2 regions of the Streptomyces sp. NBC_01618 genome follow, and region 1 is predicted to be linked to the other one. Evidence: riboswitches for the same ligand, from Rfam matches in the RefSeq annotation. Region 1 holds a riboswitch; the other holds the start of a gene.

Region 1 (9,220 bases):
GCGCGCCGCGCCTGGCAGGCGTACGGCCTGAAGGTGCCGGGCACCGGCCAGCACACCTCGGCGGCCAACAGCGAGCCCGTCGGCATGGAGCTGGGCAGCGCCGCGGTACGGCTGTCGCCGGAGGGCGAGGCCGAGGTGGTCTGGGGGCGCAGGCTCGATCCGGCCCGGATGGAAGTGCTCTCCATCCCGCTGCCGTCGTCCGGCCGCCGCTGGGGCGAGGTCGTTCTGCACGACGGGGTGCCGCACGGCGAGCGGGTCACCGCGGCCGGGCCCTCGTACCCCGTCTTCGACGAGATCGAGCTGTGGGCCCCGTCCCCCGTCCCCACTTGGGTGGTGCTGCTCGAAGCGGCCACCGAGGCGGACCGGGACGCGCTGGAGCAGCTGGCGTCCGACGCCGGGTTCGCCGCCGAGGACTGGTCGTCCTCCGTGCGGCTGCTCTGCCGGGCCTGTTCGGAGAGCCGGATGGAGAGCGACGAGGGCGACGGCGAGCACCTCGATCCGCACGACCACAGCGAGCCCGGGCATCCGGGCCCGCTGAGGCATCGCACCGCCGGTGAGCTGTGGGTGCCCGAGCGCGAGTGCGGGATAGCGGCACCGGCCGGGCTGGTGCGCGGACTGCTGGACGGCTGGGTCGCGGACAGCCCGGACAGCCGTGAGTGGCGGGATCTCGAAGAAGTCTGCTGACCGGTGCCCGTAGGCTGTACGGGCACCGATCGCGGTGCACGGGTGCCCGGGTCCCGGACCTTCGGATGCCCGGGTTTCAGGTTTTGAGGAAGGCGTACGGCGGACATGGCGCAGCAGGAGACGGACGAGCAGATCAGGGTCGACGACGAGGGTTTCGTCGTGGACACGGAGGACTGTGAGGCGCGCGAGGCGGCATATCGCGAGCGCGGCACCTCCCGTCCGATCACGGTCGTGGGCAACCCGGTGCTGCACAAGGAGTGCCGCGACGTCACCGAGTTCGACGACGAGCTGGGCCGGCTGATCGACGACATGTTCGCGAGCCAGCGGACGGCGGAGGGCGTGGGCCTGGCCGCCAACCAGATCGGTGTCGACCTGAAGGTTTTTGTCTACGACTGCCCGGACGACGACGGTGTGCGGCACGTGGGCGCCGTCTGCAACCCGGTGCTGGAGGAGCTGGCCCCCGAGGACCGGATCCTGGACGACTCCAACGAGGGCTGCCTCTCCGTCCCGACGGCGTACGCCTCCCTGGCCCGCCCGGACTACGCGGTGGTCCGCGGCCAGGACGCCAAGGGCAATCCCGTCAGGGTCCGGGGCAACGGCTACTTCGCCCGCTGCCTCCAGCACGAGACGGACCACCTGTACGGATACCTGTACATCGACCGGCTCTCGAAGCGGGACCGCAAGGACGCGCTGCGGCAGATGGCGGAGAACACGCCGCGCTACGAGACCGTGCCGAACGACTGAGACGTCGGCCGCTGCCGCCGGGCGGGCCCGGTCTCCCTCGCGAGGGAGACCGGGCCCGCCCGGCTTCTTCTCCTCGACGGGTCATCAACCGCCTTTCGTCCATGTGTTGTTGACGCGCGTTGACTTGTCCGACAAGCTCTCTCACCACATCTCCGTCATGATAGGGAGCCCCCATGCTCAGACGCACCGCACGACTCCTGCTCGGTCTTGTCATGACCATGGCTTTCGCCTTGGGTGGTGCCGTGGTCACCGCCGGCACCGCACAGGCCGACGGCTGCTACACCTGGACCCGCACCCTGTCCCCGGGCGCCACCGGCAACGACGTCGTCCAGCTCCAGATCCGGGTGGCCGGCTACCCCGGCTACAACTCCGTGCTCGCCGTGGACGGCTCCTACGGACCGGCCACGACCGCCGCCGTCAAGCGCTTCCAGGCCGCCTACGGACTCGCCGCCGACGGCATCGCGGGCCCCGCCACCCAGGCCAAGATCTACGAGCTCCAGGACGAGGACTGCACCCCGGCCCACTTCAGCTATGCCGAGCTCAACCAGTGCAATACGACCTGGGCGGGTGGTGCGGTCGCGGCGGGCACGGCGAAGGCCAACGCCCTGAGCACCATGTGGAAGCTGGAGGCACTGCGGCACGCGCTCGGTGACCAGTCGATCCGGATCACCAGCGGGTTCCGTTCCACCTCCTGCAACAGCGCGGTCGGCGGCGCGTCCAACAGCCGCCATCTGTACGGCGATGCGGCCGACCTCGGAGCCGGACCGCACGCCCTGTGCACCCTCGCCAAGGAGGCCCGCAACCACGGCTTCAACGGGATCCTCGGCCCGGGCTACCCCGACCACGGCGACCACGTCCACGTCAACCAGGGCCCCAGCCACTTCTGGTCGGCGCCGAACTGTGGAATCTGACGCACGAGGGCCCCGTGCGCCGGTCCGTCCGAACCGGCGTACGGGGCCCTTCCGTGTCGCGCGTCAGGCGGTCTTCGCCGCGAGCCGCGTCGCGCCCGTCGTCTGGACCGCGGCGCCGTCAGACGGAGCTGCGAGATCGCGTTGCGCAGGGTCACCGCGCCCGCCCCGGTGTCCAGCTGCCAGCGCTGGGTGCGCGCCGTTGCCGAGCAGGTTCCGAGCGACAGTTCGGCCCCGACCTCCAGGGGCGCGCCCAGGTACTTCTTTCCGCGCACCGCGTCCAGGCACTGGCCGGTCTCGGCGGAGCGCACCGTGTAGTACCCGTCGGCGGTGGCCGTCAGCGTCCAGGAGGCCGCGGCGCCGCGGACCAGGGACACGCCCGCGTCCGCGGCGGGGGCTAGCGCCCGGTCGCCCGCGGTCAGCCGGTACGTACCGTCGGCGAGCGGGGTGCGGTCGGTGTTCGACCAGCCCGGCGCGTGGCCGATCTTGCGGGCCAGCGCCTCGAACCCGGCGTACGTCGGGCTCGGCTTCGGGCCGCCCCAGGTGGCCTGCGCCAGGAAGCGCAACGGCATGAACGTCTTCGCCTCGACCTCGTTCTCGGTCTCGGCCGCGGCGCTGTCCGGCCACAGGCTGATCTTGGCCCCGGTGAGGTTCGCCGCCGTCGCGGGAAGCGTCTCGCCCTCGAAGCGCAGGGGCGTCCAGTCGCTCTCGTAGAGCTTCTGCGTCTGCGTCGTGTAGCCGCCGCGCACGAGGTAGAGCGCGTACGCGGAGTTCATGACCTGACGGCCCTCGGCGAGCAGCGCGGACGGCTTCTGGATGGCGCCGCCGCCCAGCCAGTGCTCCACAGTGATGTCACGGTTCAGCGGGACGACGCCGTTCCTGCCCGCCAGACCGTCGTTCCAGATCCGCAGCGACCGGCCGTCGGCCCGCACGTGCGCGTCGACCTGGTTGATGAAGTCGACGAAGAGGTCGTCGGGGGTCGCGCTCGCGCCGAACTTCGCAGTCGCCGCGGTCTGCAGCTGCGGATAGTTCGGGTACGAGGAGCCGATCATGTACTCGTCGGCGCCCATGTGCCACAGGAGCGGGTGTTCCACACGCTCAGCGCCTCGTCGACCATCGAGGTGTAGTACGTCAGGGCCTCGGGCCGGGAGATGTCGAGCCGGGGCGGGGAAGCGACCCCGTTCCTGTCCTTGAGCTGGAGCTCCGGGTGGTTCTCCAGATAGGTGTCCATGTGGCCGGGGGAGTTGATCTCCGGCACCAGCTCGATGTGGTATTTCTTCGCCAGCGCGACCAGGGTGCGGACCTGGGGCTTCGTGTAGTAGCCCCAGAACGCCGACGCCGGGTCGGTGTCGCTCTTGACCTTGACCTCGATCCACAGCTGGTTGAGCTTCTGGGCGGCCATGTCCTTCATCAGCCGCTCGAACCACGGGATCGAGACGTTGATGTAGCAGGCGCACACCCCGACCCCGCGCTCCCGGTACGCCGGCACATCGGTCGCCGAACCGCGCGCGGCCCGGCCGTCGTCGTTCAGCAGCTGGAGCACGGTCCGCGAACCGTAGAAGACGCCGGTGGAGGTCGCGGCAGTGACGGTGACCCGGTCGCCGACGTCGAGCCGGTAGCCCTCCGCGCCCAACGAGCCCTTCAGGGACGGGTCCTGACGCAGCACGATGTCACCGGAACGGGCGGCTGCCCGGCCCTGCGACACCGACGCCGTTCCCCGCAGCTCACCGGCGAACCGGCGCGCGTCGGCGGCCGTACGGCTGTCCCGAGCCCCGTCCAGTACGATCCTCGCCCGGTCGGGCAGCGTGAACTCGCCCTCGCCGGCCTGCCATTGCCGCAACGAGGGCAGCACTTCCGGCGGCGCCGCGGCGGCGGGGGCGTCGTCGGCCGAGGCGCTCTGCCAGGGCAGCAGCGCGGCTGCGAGCGCGGCCACCACGGCCCCGATGGTTTTTCGTCCTGCCATCCGCATCGTCATGCGAGCGACCCTCTTGGACACGGTGGCTGTGGTCCATGGACAGTCGTGGCGAGCGGTTGGACGAATGATCCGTCCTCTGCCCCAAGGGCGCGGCAGGAAAGCACCGTTCGATCCCGTGCTTGTCGAACTGGTACTCCGGAGCGAAGGCTGAACCCGCCGGACTGTCCTCCGGGATATTCGAAGAACAGCCCGACGTGGTAGTGCGATCAGAAATCCTCGTCGAGGTCCACCGAGCCCTCGACCGCCACCTGGTAGGCGGACGGGCGGCGCTCGAAGAAGTTCGTCAGTTCCTGGACGCCCTGGAGCTCCATGAACGCGAACGGGTTCTCGGAGCCGTACACCGGGGCGAAGCCCAGGCGGGTCAGGCGCTGGTCGGCGACGCACTGGAGGTACTCGCGCATCGACTCCGTGTTCATGCCCGGCAGACCGTCACCGCACAGATCGCGGCCGAACTGCAGCTCGGCGGCCACGGCCTCCTTCAGCATGTCGGTGACCTGCTGCTGGAGCTCGTCGTCGAAGAGGTCCGGCTCCTCCTTGCGGACGGTGTCCACGACCTCGAACGCGAAGTTCATGTGGCAGGTTTCATCCCGGAAGACCCAGTTCGTCCCCGTGGCGAGACCGTGTAGCAGACCCCGCGAGCGGAACCAGTAGACGTACGCGAACGCGCCGTAGAAGAACAGCCCCTCGATGCACGCCGCGAAACAGATCAGGTTGAGCAGGAAGCGACGGCGGTCGGCCCTTGTCTCAAGGCGCTCGATCTTCTCGACCGAATCCATCCACTTGAAGCAGAACTGCGCCTTCTCGCGGATGGACGGAATCTCCTCGACCGCGTCGAACGCGGCGGCGCGGTCGTCCGGATCGGGCAGATAGGTGTCCAGCAGCGTCAGATAGAACTGGACGTGCACGGCCTCCTCGAAGAGCTGCCGCGAGAGGTACAGCCGCGCCTCGGGGGAGTTGATGTGCTTGTACAGCGTCAGCACGAGGTTGTTGGAGACGATCGAGTCACCCGTCGCGAAGAACGCGACGAGCCGGCCGATCATGTGCTGCTCGCCGGGGGACAGCTTGGCGAGGTCGGCGACGTCGGAGTGCAGGTCGACCTCCTCCACCGTCCAGGTGTTCTTGATCGCGTCGCGGTAGCGCTCGTAGAAGTCCGGGTAGCGCATGGGGCGCAGGGTCAGTTCGAAGCCCGGGTCGAGCAGGTTCTTGTCGCGCGTGGTCTTCTCGGAGTCGGTGGAGCTCATCACTGGCAGGCCTCGCAGGACTCGGGGTTTTCGAGGGAGCAGGCGATCGCGTCCGCGTCGGGCGCCGAGGCCTGCTGTACGGGAATAGGTGCGGTGGCCGCGGCCTGGCCGGAGGCGGCGCGGGCGATCCGAGTAGCGGGGCGCGAGCGCAGGTAGTACGTCGTCTTCAGCCCCTGCTTCCAGGCGTACGCGTACATCGAGGAGAGCTTGCCGATCGTCGGCGTCTCCATGAAGAGGTTCAGCGACTGGCTCTGGTCGAGGAACGGGGTACGGGCCGCCGCCATGTCGATCAGTCCGCGTTGCGGGATCTCCCACGCCGTGCGGTACAGGGCCCGCACGTCCGCCGGGATCCAGGTGAAGCCCTGCACCGAACCGCTCGCCTCGCGCAGCGCCTCGCGGGTTCGCGCGTCCCACACGCCGAGCTGCTTCAGCTCCTCCACCAGATACGCGTTGACCTGGAGGAACTCACCGCTGAGCGTCTCGCGCTTGAAGAGGTTGGAGACCTGTGGCTCGATGCACTCGTACACACCCGCGATCGAGGCGATCGTCGCCGTCGGCGCGATGGCGAGCAGCAGCGAGTTGCGCATCCCGGTCTTCGCGATCCGGGCGCGCAGCGCGTCCCAGCGCTCCGGCCAGTTCAACTCGGTGGCGTAGTGGTCGGGGTGCAGCACACCGCGCGCGGCCCGCGTCTCGGACCAGGCCGGCAGCGGACCGGACCGCTCGGCGAGGTCGCAGGACGCCTCGTACGCCGCGAGCATGATCCGCTCGGAGATCCGCGTGGAGAGCGCCCGGGCCTCGGGGGAGTCGAACGGCAGCCGCAGCCGGAAGAAGACGTCCTGCAGACCCATCGCACCCAGGCCGACGGGGCGCCACTTCGCGTTGGAGCGGCCGGCCTGCTCGGTGGGGTAGAAGTTGATGTCGACGACCCGGTCGAGGAACGTCACGGCGGTACGGACGGTGGCGTCCAGCCGCTCCCAGTCGATGTCACCGTCGGCGACGAACGCGCCGAGGTTGACCGAACCCAGGTTGCAGACGGCCGTCTCGCCGTCGTCGGTGACTTCGAGGATCTCGGTGCACAGATTCGACGAGTGGACGACGCGGCCCGGCTCGGCGGTCTGGTTCGCGGTCCGGTTGGCGGCGTCCTTGAACGTCATCCAGCCCTGGCCGGTCTGTGCCAGGGTCCGCATCATCCGGCCGTACAGCTCACGGGCCGGCATCGACTTGCGGGCCAGCCCCTTGGCCTCGGCGGCCCGGTACGCGGCGTCGAACGCGTCGCCCCACAGGTCGACCAGCTCGGGCACGTCGGCGGGCGAGAACAGCGACCAGTCGCCGTCCGCGTCGACCCGGCGCATGAACTCGTCCGGGATCCAGTGCGCCAGGTTGAGGTTGTGCGTACGCCGCTGGTCCTCGCCCGTGTTGTCGCGCAGTTCCAGGAACTCCTCGATGTCCGCGTGCCAGGTCTCCAGGTAGACGGCGGCGGCGCCCTTGCGACGGCCGCCCTGGTTGACCGCGGCGACGGAGGCGTCGAGCGTCTTCAGGAACGGCACGATGCCGTTGGAGTGCCCGTTGGTGCCACGGATCAGCGAACCGCGGGCGCGGATGCGGGAGTACGAGAGACCGATGCCGCCCGCGTGCTTCGAGAGCCGCGCCACCTGGTGGTAGCGGTCGTAGATCGAGTCGAGTTCGTCGAGCGGGGAGTCCAGCAGGTAGCAGGAGGACATCTGCGGGTGCCGGGTGCCGGAGTTGAACAGGGTCGGCGAGGACGGCAGGTAGTCGAGCCGGCTCATCAGCCCGTACAGCGCCGCGACTTCGTCCAGGGCGCGCTGCCCCGCTTCTGAATCGGGCCCAGCGTTCTCGGCGAGCCCGGACGCGACCCGCAGCATGAAGTGCTGGGGCGTCTCGATGACCTGGCGGGTGTGCGGGTGGCGCAGCAGATAGCGGCTGTGCAGGGTCCGCAGCCCGAAGTAGCCGAAGCGGTCGTCGGCGCCGTCGGCCAGCGAACGTTCCACCAGCGCGTCGAGGGCGGCCGCGTGCAGCGCGACGAACTCGGCGGTGCGGTCCGCGATCAGGCCCTCGCGGTGCCCGACGGCGACCGAGGCGGAGAAGGAGACGGCGCCCTGGCCGGCCGCCTCTTCGGCGATGGCGAGGGTCAGGAGCCGGGCGGCGAGCCGGGAGTAGGCGGGGTCCTCGGAGATCAGCCCGGCGGCGGCCTCGGTGGCCAGCGCGCGCAGTTCGGCCTCGTCCGCCCGGGCGCTGCGGCCGCGCAGCGCGGCGGCGGCGACGCGACCGGGGTCGGTGTCGGGCAGATCGACGGTGAGGTCGGTCAGGGTCCGCAGCAGTGCGGTTCCCGGTCCGTCGTGTGCGGTTGCCGCGGACTCGGCCGCTTCGGACACGGCGGCTGAAGCCGGATCGGCTGGCGCGATGGTCACGTGGTGCTCTCCCTCGCTCGGCTCGGGGCCGGCGGGGAACGGGGCAGCCGGGCAGAGGCGGGCCCGGGACGGGGCAGCACTCCGTACGGCGTCCACCGGCCCAACCGCGAGGCCCGGACGTCTGGCATCCGGTTCGGTCGAGCCGGATGCACTGTCGGCAGGTCCTCGGACTTACTCGGGGTGCGCAAAAGCGCACCGAACACACCGTTGCGGGACAGTTCCGGATTCGCACCGGATTCCCCTGCGGCGACAGCGAGCATGAGCATACATGTGGGGGCCGCCCGATGAGGCAGCCCCCACATGTTGTGTCGTGCAACAGAACTCGGGACGCGTGTACGGCCCGCCGCCGAGCGCACGGACGGCCCGCCGCGCCCCGCTGGAGGGGGCTCGACGGGCCGTCGTACGGCTGTGGGAGCGGCCGTCAGTGGCCGCCGCCCGGTGCCCCCGCCGTGGCCGGCGGGAGCTCCACCTGGACGCCCTTGTCGCCCGCGTCGGCCGTGTAGTCGGCCGGTGAGGTCTCGTCGACCCCGACGGGTGCCTTCACGGCGTTCAGGACGAAGGTGAGCGCCACCGTCACCACCGCGTTCAGTACGAACGCCGTGAGGCCGATGTAGCCGATCTCGCCGATGCCCGGGATCTCCTTGGACGACCCGCCGAAGTGCGCCTGGGTCGGGCTGGCGACGCCGTACGCGGCCACCGTCCCGTACACCATGCCGACCGCCCAGCCCGCGAGCAGCGCCCAGCGGTGGAACCAACGGGTGAACAGGCCGCCGACCAGGGCCGGCATCGTCTGGAGGATCCAGATCCCGCCGAGCAGCTGGAAGTTGATCGCGACCGTCTTGTCCATAGTGAGGACGAAGGCGAGCGCGCCGACCTTCACCAGCAGTGAGACCAGTTTGGAGACCCGGGTCTCCTGCGCGGGTGTCGCGTCGGGCTTCAGGAAGTCCTTGTAGATGTTGCGGGTGAACAGGTTCGCCGCGGCGATCGACATGATCGCGGCGGGCACCAGCGCGCCGATGCCGATGGCGGCGAACGCGACACCCGCGAACCAGTCCGGGAACATGGTCTCGAACAACTGCGGGATGGCCAACTGGCCGTTGTCCACCTTGATTCCGGCGGCGATCGCCATGAAGCCGAGCAGCGCCAGCAGGCCCAGCATCAGCGAGTACAGCGGCAGGATCGTGGTGTTGCGCCGGATCACATTGCGGCTGCGGCTGGAGAGCGTCGCCGTGATCGAGT
Region 2 (9,220 bases), 3.7 Mb from region 1:
CGCACGGGGCCCTGCGCCCGACTCGCGCCGCCCGTGGAGGACGAGCGGAGAACAAACAGAGCGACCCGACTCCGTTTGGAGTCACCGTGACGCCCCGTCCAGTTCATCTTCTGTTCACTCAGGTTGCCTACGGTCCACGTGCCAATGACGTCGAACGATTGCCTGGGTAAATGGAACACATCACGCTGCTCCTCGCGATTGTGATCGTGACAGCTCTAGTGTTCGATTTCACGAACGGTTTCCATGACACCGCCAACGCGATGGCGACGACCATCTCGACCGGCGCACTCAGACCGAAGACAGCGGTGGCCATGTCCGCCGCTCTCAACCTCGTCGGCGCGTTCCTGTCCGTGGAGGTCGCCAAGACGATCTCCGGCGGGATCATCAACGAGGACGGACTGCGGACAGAAGTCATCTTCGCGGCACTCGTCGGCGCCATCCTGTGGAATCTGCTGACCTGGCTGGTCGGGCTGCCGTCCAGCTCCTCGCACGCCCTGTTCGGCGGTCTGATCGGCGCGGCCGTGATGTCGGCGGGCTGGTCGTCGGTCAACGGCGGCACCGTCATCACCAAGGTGCTGCTCCCCGCGGTCGCCGCCCCGATCGTCGCCGGTCTGGCCGCGCTGCTGGCCACCAGGCTGACGTACCGGATCGGCGGGAAGATCCGCAACGACGCCCAGGAGAAGGCCACCGCCAAGGGCTACCGCGCCGGTCAGATCGCCTCGGCCGGACTCGTCTCCCTCGCCCACGGCACCAACGACGCGCAGAAGACCATGGGCATCATCACCCTGGCGCTGGTCACCGGTGGCGTCCTGCACCCCGGCTCCAACCCGCCGGTCTGGGTGATCGTCTCCGCCGGTCTGGCCATCGCGCTCGGCACCTACCTGGGCGGCTGGCGCATCATCCGCACCATGGGCAGCGGCCTCACCGACCTCAAGCCGCCGCAGGGCTTCGCCGCCCAGACCAGTGCGGCCACGGTCATCCTGGCCTCCTCGCACCTCGGCTTCTCCCTCTCCACCACCCAGTCCTGCTCCGGCGCCGTGATGGGCGCGGGCCTCGGCCGCCAGGGCGGTGTGGTCCGCTGGTCCACCGCCACCCGGATGTTCGTCGCCTGGGGTCTGACCCTGCCGGCCGCGGGCCTGGTCGGCGCGGGCGCGGAACTCCTCACCAAGCAGGGCACGTGGGGCGTCGTGGTCGTCGCGGCGCTGCTGGTCGTGGGCTCCGGGGCGATCTGGATGGTGTCGCGCCGCAAGCCGGTCGGCCACGGCGATGTCGCACCGGCGGACGGCGTCGCCGAGCCCGCGGGCGTCGTCACCACGGCCATCGCCGCCGTCAGCCCGCCGCTCACCGCGGCCCAGGCAGCGGCGCAGGACCTCAAGGCCACCATCCCGGCCCCGGCCGGAACCACCCCGGACCCGGCGCGACCCGCCACCGTCTAGGCCGACTCTCCAGGCCGGTCCGCCCGGGCCCGCCGTCCGGGCCGCCGTCCAGGCCCGCCGTCTAAAGGATTCCGCATGAAAATCGACTGGGCAGCCCTCGGCACCGTCTTCGGCGTCTCCCTCGTCGCCACCGTCGCGCTGGTCGGCCTCTTCACCCTGGGCATCGTCGGCCTCTCCAAGCAGCCCGAACCGGCCACGCAGGGCGGCTCCGGCGGCTCACTGCTGCTGGCCCGCGCCGGCGCGTACGTCTGCTTCGCGCTGTGCGCGGCGGCGGTCGCGTACGGGATCTATCTGATCGTCGCCTGAACCACGCCCCGCGCACTCCCACTTCGGGCCGGACACACCTCGTGTGTCCGGCCCGAAGTGCTGCGCCCGGACCGGTGTGGGCCTCAGCACACTGCACCGTCGCAGGTCAACGGCAGGTTGACGGGTGTTCGCGGAGCGTGGTGGACTGCCGGAGCCAATTACGGCGACAGCAGAGGAAGCCGGTGCGAATCCGGCGCGGTCCCGCCACTGTCACCGGGGAGCAGTCCCCCACACCGGAAGTCACGGCACGCGCGAGCGGGCTGGAAGGCCGGGGGAACTGCGGATCCGGGAGCCAGGAGACTCTCGTCGCCGGTCACGTCGAACCAGGGCGCGGACCCTGAGTGAGGACATATCGCCATGCCTGGCTGCCGTGCGTCCGTTGCTGTGGCGCTCTCGTCGAGAGCCGCCCGTACGAAACTCCTTCGAGGCGTAACGGCCGGTTGAGCCGTGCGTGCCGATCGCATCTTCGCGTACGGCGCCACAGCCGGTCTGATCGGCGATCTGCTGCTCGGTGACCCCCGCAGGGGGCACCCGGTCGCCGCCTTCGGGCGGGCCGCGGCGGGCGTCGAGCGCCGGCTGTGGCGCGACCACCGCGGGTGGGGCGCGCTGCACACCCTCGTCTGCGCCGGAGGCGCCGCGAGCGGTGCCGCGCTGCTCGCCCGTGCCGTACGCGGCCACCCCGCCGCCTCGGTCGCGTTGACCGCGGCCGCCACCTGGTCCGTCGTCGGCGGTACCTCCCTGGGGCGTGAGGCCCGGACCATCGGCGACGCCCTGGCCGCCGGTGACATCGACCGCGCCCGCGAGCGGCTGCCGCATCTGTGCGGGCGCGATCCGCACTCCCTCGACGGGCCGCAGATCGCCCGCGCCGTGGTGGAGTCCGTGGCCGAGAACACCTCGGACGCCGTGGTCGGCGCCCTGGTGTGGGGTGCGCTGGCCGGTGTCCCCGGGCTCGTCGGCTTCCGGGCCGCGAACACGCTCGACGCCATGGTCGGCCACAAGTCGCCCCGCCACCGGCGCTACGGCTGGGCCTCGGCCCGCCTCGACGACCTCGCGGGCTGGCCCGGTGCCCGGCTCACCGCCCTGCTCGCCGTGGCCTCCGGGAAGCGGCCACGTGGAGCGGTACGGGCGTGGCGGGCCGATGCGGCCAAGCACCCGAGCCCCAACGCGGGCCCGGTGGAAGCCTCGTTCGCGGGTGCGCTCGGCGTACGGCTCGGCGGGACGCTCGCGTACGGCGGCCGCGTCGAGCACCGTCCCGTCCTCAACGGGGAGACGGGCCGGGCGGTGGAGACCCAGGACATCGAACGCGCGGTACGGCTGTCGCGCCGGGTGAGCGCGCTGGCCCTCGGCGTGTGCGTGGCGGGCCGGCTGGGCATGGCCCTCGCCGCACGGCGGATCGCGGAACGCCCGATGGCAGAACGCCCGGTCGCAGGAACCTCGATCGCGGGGACTTCGGTCGCCGGAGCCTCGATCGCCGGGACTTCGGTCGCCGGAGCCTCGATCGCCGGAATTTCGATGGCAGCACGTTCGATCGCAGGACGGAGACGGACATGAGCGGCGGACTGCTGGTCGCCGGTACCACCTCGGACGCGGGCAAGAGCGTCGTCACCGCGGGCATCTGCCGCTGGCTCGTACGCCGGGGCGTGAAGGTGGCGCCCTTCAAGGCGCAGAACATGTCGCTGAACTCGTTCGTCACCCGCGAGGGCGCCGAGATCGGCCGCGCCCAGGCCATGCAGGCCCAGGCCGCCCGCGTCGAGCCGACCGCGCTGATGAACCCGGTCCTACTCAAGCCCGGCAGCGACCGCTCCAGCCAGGTCGTTCTGATGGGCAGACCCGTGGGCGAGATGAGCGCGCGCGGCTACCACGGAGGCCGGCAGGAAGCGCTGCTCTCCACGGTCGTGGACTGTCTGGAGCAGCTCCGGGGCACGTACGACGCGGTGATCTGCGAGGGGGCGGGCAGTCCGGCCGAGATCAATCTGCGGCGCACGGACATCGTGAACATGGGCATCGCACGGGCGGCACGCTTCCCGGTGGTGGTCGTCGGCGACATCGACCGCGGCGGCGTCTTCGCCTCGTTCTTCGGTACGACGGCGCTGCTCGACGCCGAGGACCAGTCGCTGATCGCCGGCTACCTCGTCAACAAGTTCCGCGGCGACGTCTCGCTGCTGGAGCCGGGCCTGGAGATGCTGCGGGACCTCACCGGGCGGCAGACGTACGGGGTGCTGCCCTTCGCCCACGGCCTCGGCATCGACGAGGAGGACGGGCTGAGGGTCTCGCTGCGCGGGGCGGTGCGCGAGTCGGTCGTCGCGCCACCGCACGGCGAGGACGTGCTGCGCGTCGCGGTGTGCGCCGTACCCCTGATGTCGAACTTCACCGACGTCGACGCGCTGGCCGCCGAACCGGGCGTCGTCGTCCGGTTCGTGGACCGCGCCGAGGAACTGGCCGACGCCGACCTCGTCATCGTCCCGGGCACCCGCGGCACCGTGAAGGCGCTGGCCTGGCTGCGCGAGCGCGGCCTCGCCGACGCCCTGCTGCGGCGCGCCGCCGAGGGCCGACCGGTCCTCGGGATCTGCGGCGGCTACCAGCTCCTCGGCGAACACATCGAGGACGAGGTCGAATCCGGGGCCGGGCACGTCGACGGCCTCGGCCTGCTGCCCGTACGCGTCCGCTTCGACCGCGAGAAGACCCTCGCCCGCCCCGTCGGCGAGGCGCTCGGCGCGCCGGTCGAGGGGTACGAGATCCACCACGGCGTCGCGGACGTGCACGGCGGTGAAGCGTTCATCACCGACGGCCGAGGTCACGGCCTCGACGGGTGCCGGGCCGGCTCGGTCCACGGCACCCACTGGCACGGCTCGCTGGAGAGCGACGCGTTCCGCCGCCGCTACCTGACCGAGGTCGCGCGGGCCGCCGGCCGGAGCTTCGTCCCCGCCCCCGACACCTGCTTCGCCGCGCTGCGCGAGGAACAGCTCGACCGCCTCGGCGACCTCATCGAAGAACACGCGGACACCGACGCGCTGCTGCGGCTCATCGAGTCGGGCGCACCGTCCGGACTTCCCTTCATCGCCCCCGGAGCACCTGGAGCACGCGCATGAACGCCCCTACGAGCACCGTGCTGTTGCTGTCGACCGCCGACACGGACCTCCTCGCCGCCCGCGCCTGTGGCGCGCCGTACCGGATCGGCAACCCCACCCGCATCGACGCCCGCGAGGAACTCCCCGCACTGATCGAGGGCTCCTCCGTCGCCGTCGTCCGCCTCCTCGGCGGCAAGCGCGCCTGGGAGGACGGGCTGGCCGTCCTCAAGGCGTCCGGCATCCCGACCGTGCTGCTGGGCGGCGAGGCCGTGCCGGACGCCGAGCTGATGGCCGAGTCGTCCGTACCGGCCGGGGTGGTCGCGGAGGCGCTGCGCTACCTCGTGGAGGGCGGCCCCGGAAACCTCGTGGAGCTGGCCCGCTTCCTGTCCGACACCGTCCTGCTGACCGGTCACGGCTTCGCCGAGCCGCAGCAGATGCCCGAGTGGGGCCTGCACGGCGCACGCGCGTTCGTCGAGGGCCGCCCGACCGTCGGGGTGCTCTTCTACCGGGCGCACCAGCTGTCCGGGAACACCTCCTTCGTGGACGTCCTGTGCGATGCGGTCGAGGCGCGCGGCGCCAACGCCCTGCCCGTGTACTGCGGTTCGCTGCGCGGCGCGGACGCCGGTCTCTACGAGCTGCTCGGCAGGGCGGACGCCCTGGTCGCCACGGTCCTTGCGGCGGGCGGCACCCGCGCGTCGGACGCCTCCGCCGGGGGCGACGACGAGGCCTGGGACATCGGCGCGCTCGCCGACCTGAACGTCCCCGTCCTCCAAGGCCTGTGCCTGACCTCCTCGCGCGCCGCGTGGGACGCCTCGGACGCGGCGCTCTCCCCCATGGACGCCGCGATGCAGGTCGCGATCCCGGAATTCGACGGCCGGCTGATCACCGTCCCGTTCTCCTTCAAGGAGCAGGGCCCCGACGATGTGCCCGTCTACCGCGCCGACCCCGAACGCGCCGCGCGCGTCGCCGGAATCGCGGTACGCCACGCCGTCCTCAAGCACAAGCCGAACGCCGAGAAGAAGCTCGCCCTCGTCTTCACCGCCTACCCGACCAAGCACTCCCGCGTCGGCAACGCCGTCGGCCTGGACACGCCCGCGTCGGCGGTACGGGTCCTGGACGCCCTGCGCGACGCCGGTTACGGGGTCGACGGGCACCCCGACAACGGCGACGAGCTCATCCACCGCCTCATCAACGCCGGTGGCCACGACGTCGAGTGGCTGACCGAGGAGCAGCTCGCCGCCGCCCCCGCGCGCGTCCCGCTCGCCGACTACCGGGCCTGGTTCGAGAAGCTGGAACCGGAGCTGCGCGACTCGATGCTGGAGCACTGGGGCGAGCCGCCGGGCTCGCTGTACGTGGACGGGGACGACATCGTCCTCGCCTCGTTGCAGTTCGGGAACGTGGTGGTGCTGATCCAGCCGCCGCGCGGCTTCGGCGAGAACCCGATCGCGATCTACCACGACCCGGACATGCCGCCGTCGCACCACTACATGGCGACGTACCGCTGGCTGGAGACCGCAGCATCGGAGGGGGGCTTCGGCGCGGACGCCGTCGTCCACATGGGCAAGCACGGCACGATGGAGTGGCTGCCGGGCAAGGGCCTCGGCCTGTCAGCGGGTTGCGGCCCCGATGCCGTGCTCGGCGAACTGCCGCTGATCTACCCGTTCATCGTCAACGACCCGGGCGAGGGCACCCAGGCCAAGCGGCGCGGGCACGCCACCGTGGTGGACCATCTGGTGCCGCCGATGGCGCGTGCCGACACCTATGGCGACCTGGCCAAACTGGAGCAACTGCTCGACGAGTACGCGCTGGTCAGCGATCTCGACCCGACGAAGGCGCCGTCGGTGCGGGCGCAGATCTGGACGCTGGTGAAGGCCGCCGAGCTGCACCACGACCTCCATGTCGACGAGCAGCCCGGCGACGACGACTTCGACTCGTTCGTCATGCACATCGACGGCTACCTCTGCGAGATCAAGGACGTCCAGATCCGCGACGGCCTGCACATCCTCGGCGGCGGTCCCGTCGACGAGGCGCGGGTCAACCTGGTGCTGGCCGTGCTGCGCGCCTCCCAGGTGTGGGGCGGCACGGCGAACGCGCTGCCGGGGCTGCGGGCGTCGATCGCCGGGCACTTCGGGCTCAGCGAGAAGGAGTTGCTGGCCGAGCCGGGCGCCACGGTGAAGGTGCCGGCCGAGCTGACCGGACTGGTCGACGGCCCGGCGCGCACCGGTGCGGACGCGATCGATCTGCTGGAGAAGCTGTGCCGCCGGCTCGCGGAGGGCATGGAGGAGCGCGGCTGGGACCTCGCGGCCGTGGCGGGGCTGGTACGGGACGTCCTCGGCTTCGAACTCCCCGACGCCGTGGCCGTGTTGGGCTTCGCGTGCGAGGAGGTCGTGCCGCGGCTGGCCCGGACGACTGACGAGATCGATCACATTCTGCGGGCGCTGGACGGCGGCTTCGTACCGGCGGGTCCGTCGGGCTCGCCCACCCGCGGCCTGGTCAACGTGCTGCCGACCGGGCGCAACTTCTACTCGGTGGACCCGAAGGCGATTCCGTCCCGGCTGTCGTGGGAGGTCGGCCAGTTGCTCGCGGACTCCCTGATCGCCCGGTACCTCGCCGACTCGGGCGACTACCCGAAGTCGGTCGGCCTGACCGTGTGGGGCACCTCCGCCATGCGTACGCAGGGCGACGACATCGCGGAGATCCTGGCGCTGCTCGGCTGCCGGCCGGTGTGGGACGACGCGTCGCGGCGGGTGACCGGCTTCGAGGTCGTGCCGGTGAGCGAGCTGGGCCGGCCGCGCATCGATGTGACGGTGCGGATCTCCGGGTTCTTCCGGGACGCGTTCCCGCATGTGGTGGGGCTGATCGACGACGCGGTACGGGCGGTGGCGGAGCTGGACGAGCCGGCCGAGGCCAACTACGTACGGGCACACGCCGACGAGGACACGGCGGTCCACGGCGACCGGCGCCGGGCCACGGCACGCGTCTTCGGCTCGAAGCCGGGGGCGTACGGTGCGGGGCTGCTGCCGCTGATCGACGCCCGGAACTGGCGCTCGGACGCGGACCTGGCCGAGGTGTACGCGGTGTGGGGCGGTTACGCGTACGGGCGCGGGCTCGACGGGCGGGCGGCGCGCGGGGACATGGAGACGGCGTTCCGGCGGATCGCGGTGGCGGCGAAGAACGTGGACACGAGAGAACACGACATCCACGATGCCGACGACTATTTCCAGTACCACGGCGGGATGGTCGCCATGGTGCGGCATCTGACCGGCGAGTCGCCCGAGGCGTACGTGGGGGATTCGGCGACGCCGGATCAGGTGAAGACGCGCACGCTCGGCGAGGAGACGCACCGGGTTTTCCGGGCACGGGTGGTGAATCCGCGGTGGATGAGCGCCATGAGGAGACACGGCTACAAGGGCGCGTTCGAAATGGCCGCGACCGTGGACTACCTCTTCGGGTACGACGCGACGGCGGGGGTCGTCGACGACTGGATGTACGAGAAGTTGTCGGCGGAGTACGTGTTCGACGAGACCAACCGGGACTTCATGAAGAAGTCCAACCCCTGGGCGCTGCACGGGATTTCGGAGCGTTTGCTGGAGGCGGCCGAGCGGGGGCTGTGGGCGGAGCCGGACGCGGAGACGCTGGAGCGGCTCCACGCGACCTACCTCGAACTTGAGGGAGATCTGGAGGGGGACGAGTGAGCGGTCCGCCCATGTCCGCCCATCGGGGGCTCCGCCCCCGGACCCCTGCTCCTCAAACGCCGAAGGGGCTGGAATTCACGCCGGAGGGGCTGACACCCCGCCGTACCCCCAAGGAGGCATCGTGAGTACGCCGTACCCCTTCACCGCCATCGTCGGGCAGGACGATCTCCGGCTCGGACTGCTGCTCAACGCCGTCTCACCCGCCGTCGGCGGGGTGCTGGTGCGTGGCGAGAAGGGCACCGCGAAGTCCACCGCCGTGCGCGCGCTGGCCGCGCTGATGCCGGAGGTTCCGGTCATCCCGGGGTGCCGGTTCTCCTGTGCCCCCGACTCGCCCGATCCGGCGTGCCCCGACGGGCCCCACGAGGCCGGGTCCGGCGTGTCGCGGGCGGCGCGGACGGTCGAGCTGCCCGTCGGTGCGTCCGAGGACCGGCTCGTCGGGGCGCTCGACATCGAGCGGGCACTCGCCGAGGGCGTGAAGGCCTTCGAGCCCGGGCTGCTCGCCGACGCACATCGCGGGATCCTGTACGTCGACGAGGTCAACCTGCTCCACGACCACCTGGTCGACCTGCTGCTGGACGCAGCCGCCATGGGTGCCTCGTACGTGGAGCGCGAAGGTGTCTCCGTACGGCATGCAGCGCGCTTCCTGCTCGTCGGGACGATGAATCCCGAGGAAGGGGAGCTCAGGCCTCAGCTGCTCGACCGGTTCGGGCTGACC

The links. A riboswitch is a leader RNA that binds a small molecule or an ion and turns the genes downstream of it on or off. The one in region 1 is predicted to bind cobalamin.
Region 2: another riboswitch for cobalamin. It lies ahead of OH735_RS08010 (cobalamin biosynthesis protein); the one in region 1 lies ahead of OH735_RS25225 (ribonucleoside-diphosphate reductase subunit alpha).

Annotation. Positions count from the first base shown of each region.
Region 1 is NZ_CP109297.1:5,395,275-5,404,494, forward strand. Features, by position in the region: gene OH735_RS25195 (tetratricopeptide repeat protein) at 1-684, shown strand, start outside; gene def (peptide deformylase) at 790-1,428, shown strand; gene OH735_RS25205 (D-Ala-D-Ala carboxypeptidase family metallohydrolase) at 1,602-2,339, shown strand; gene OH735_RS25210 (family 20 glycosylhydrolase) at 2,261-3,430, opposite strand; gene OH735_RS25215 (glycoside hydrolase family 20 zincin-like fold domain-containing protein) at 3,385-4,299, opposite strand; gene OH735_RS25220 (ribonucleotide-diphosphate reductase subunit beta) at 4,518-5,552, opposite strand; gene OH735_RS25225 (ribonucleoside-diphosphate reductase subunit alpha) at 5,552-7,981, opposite strand; cobalamin riboswitch at 8,120-8,254, opposite strand; gene mctP (monocarboxylate uptake permease MctP) at 8,403-9,220, opposite strand, start outside.
Region 2 is NZ_CP109297.1:1,685,241-1,694,460, forward strand. Features, by position in the region: gene OH735_RS08000 (anion permease) at 171-1,436, shown strand; gene OH735_RS08005 (hypothetical protein) at 1,512-1,742, shown strand; cobalamin riboswitch at 1,914-2,045, shown strand; gene OH735_RS08010 (cobalamin biosynthesis protein) at 2,190-3,293, shown strand; gene OH735_RS08015 (cobyric acid synthase) at 3,290-4,831, shown strand; gene cobN (cobaltochelatase subunit CobN) at 4,828-8,505, shown strand; gene OH735_RS08025 (putative cobaltochelatase) at 8,627-9,220, shown strand, end outside.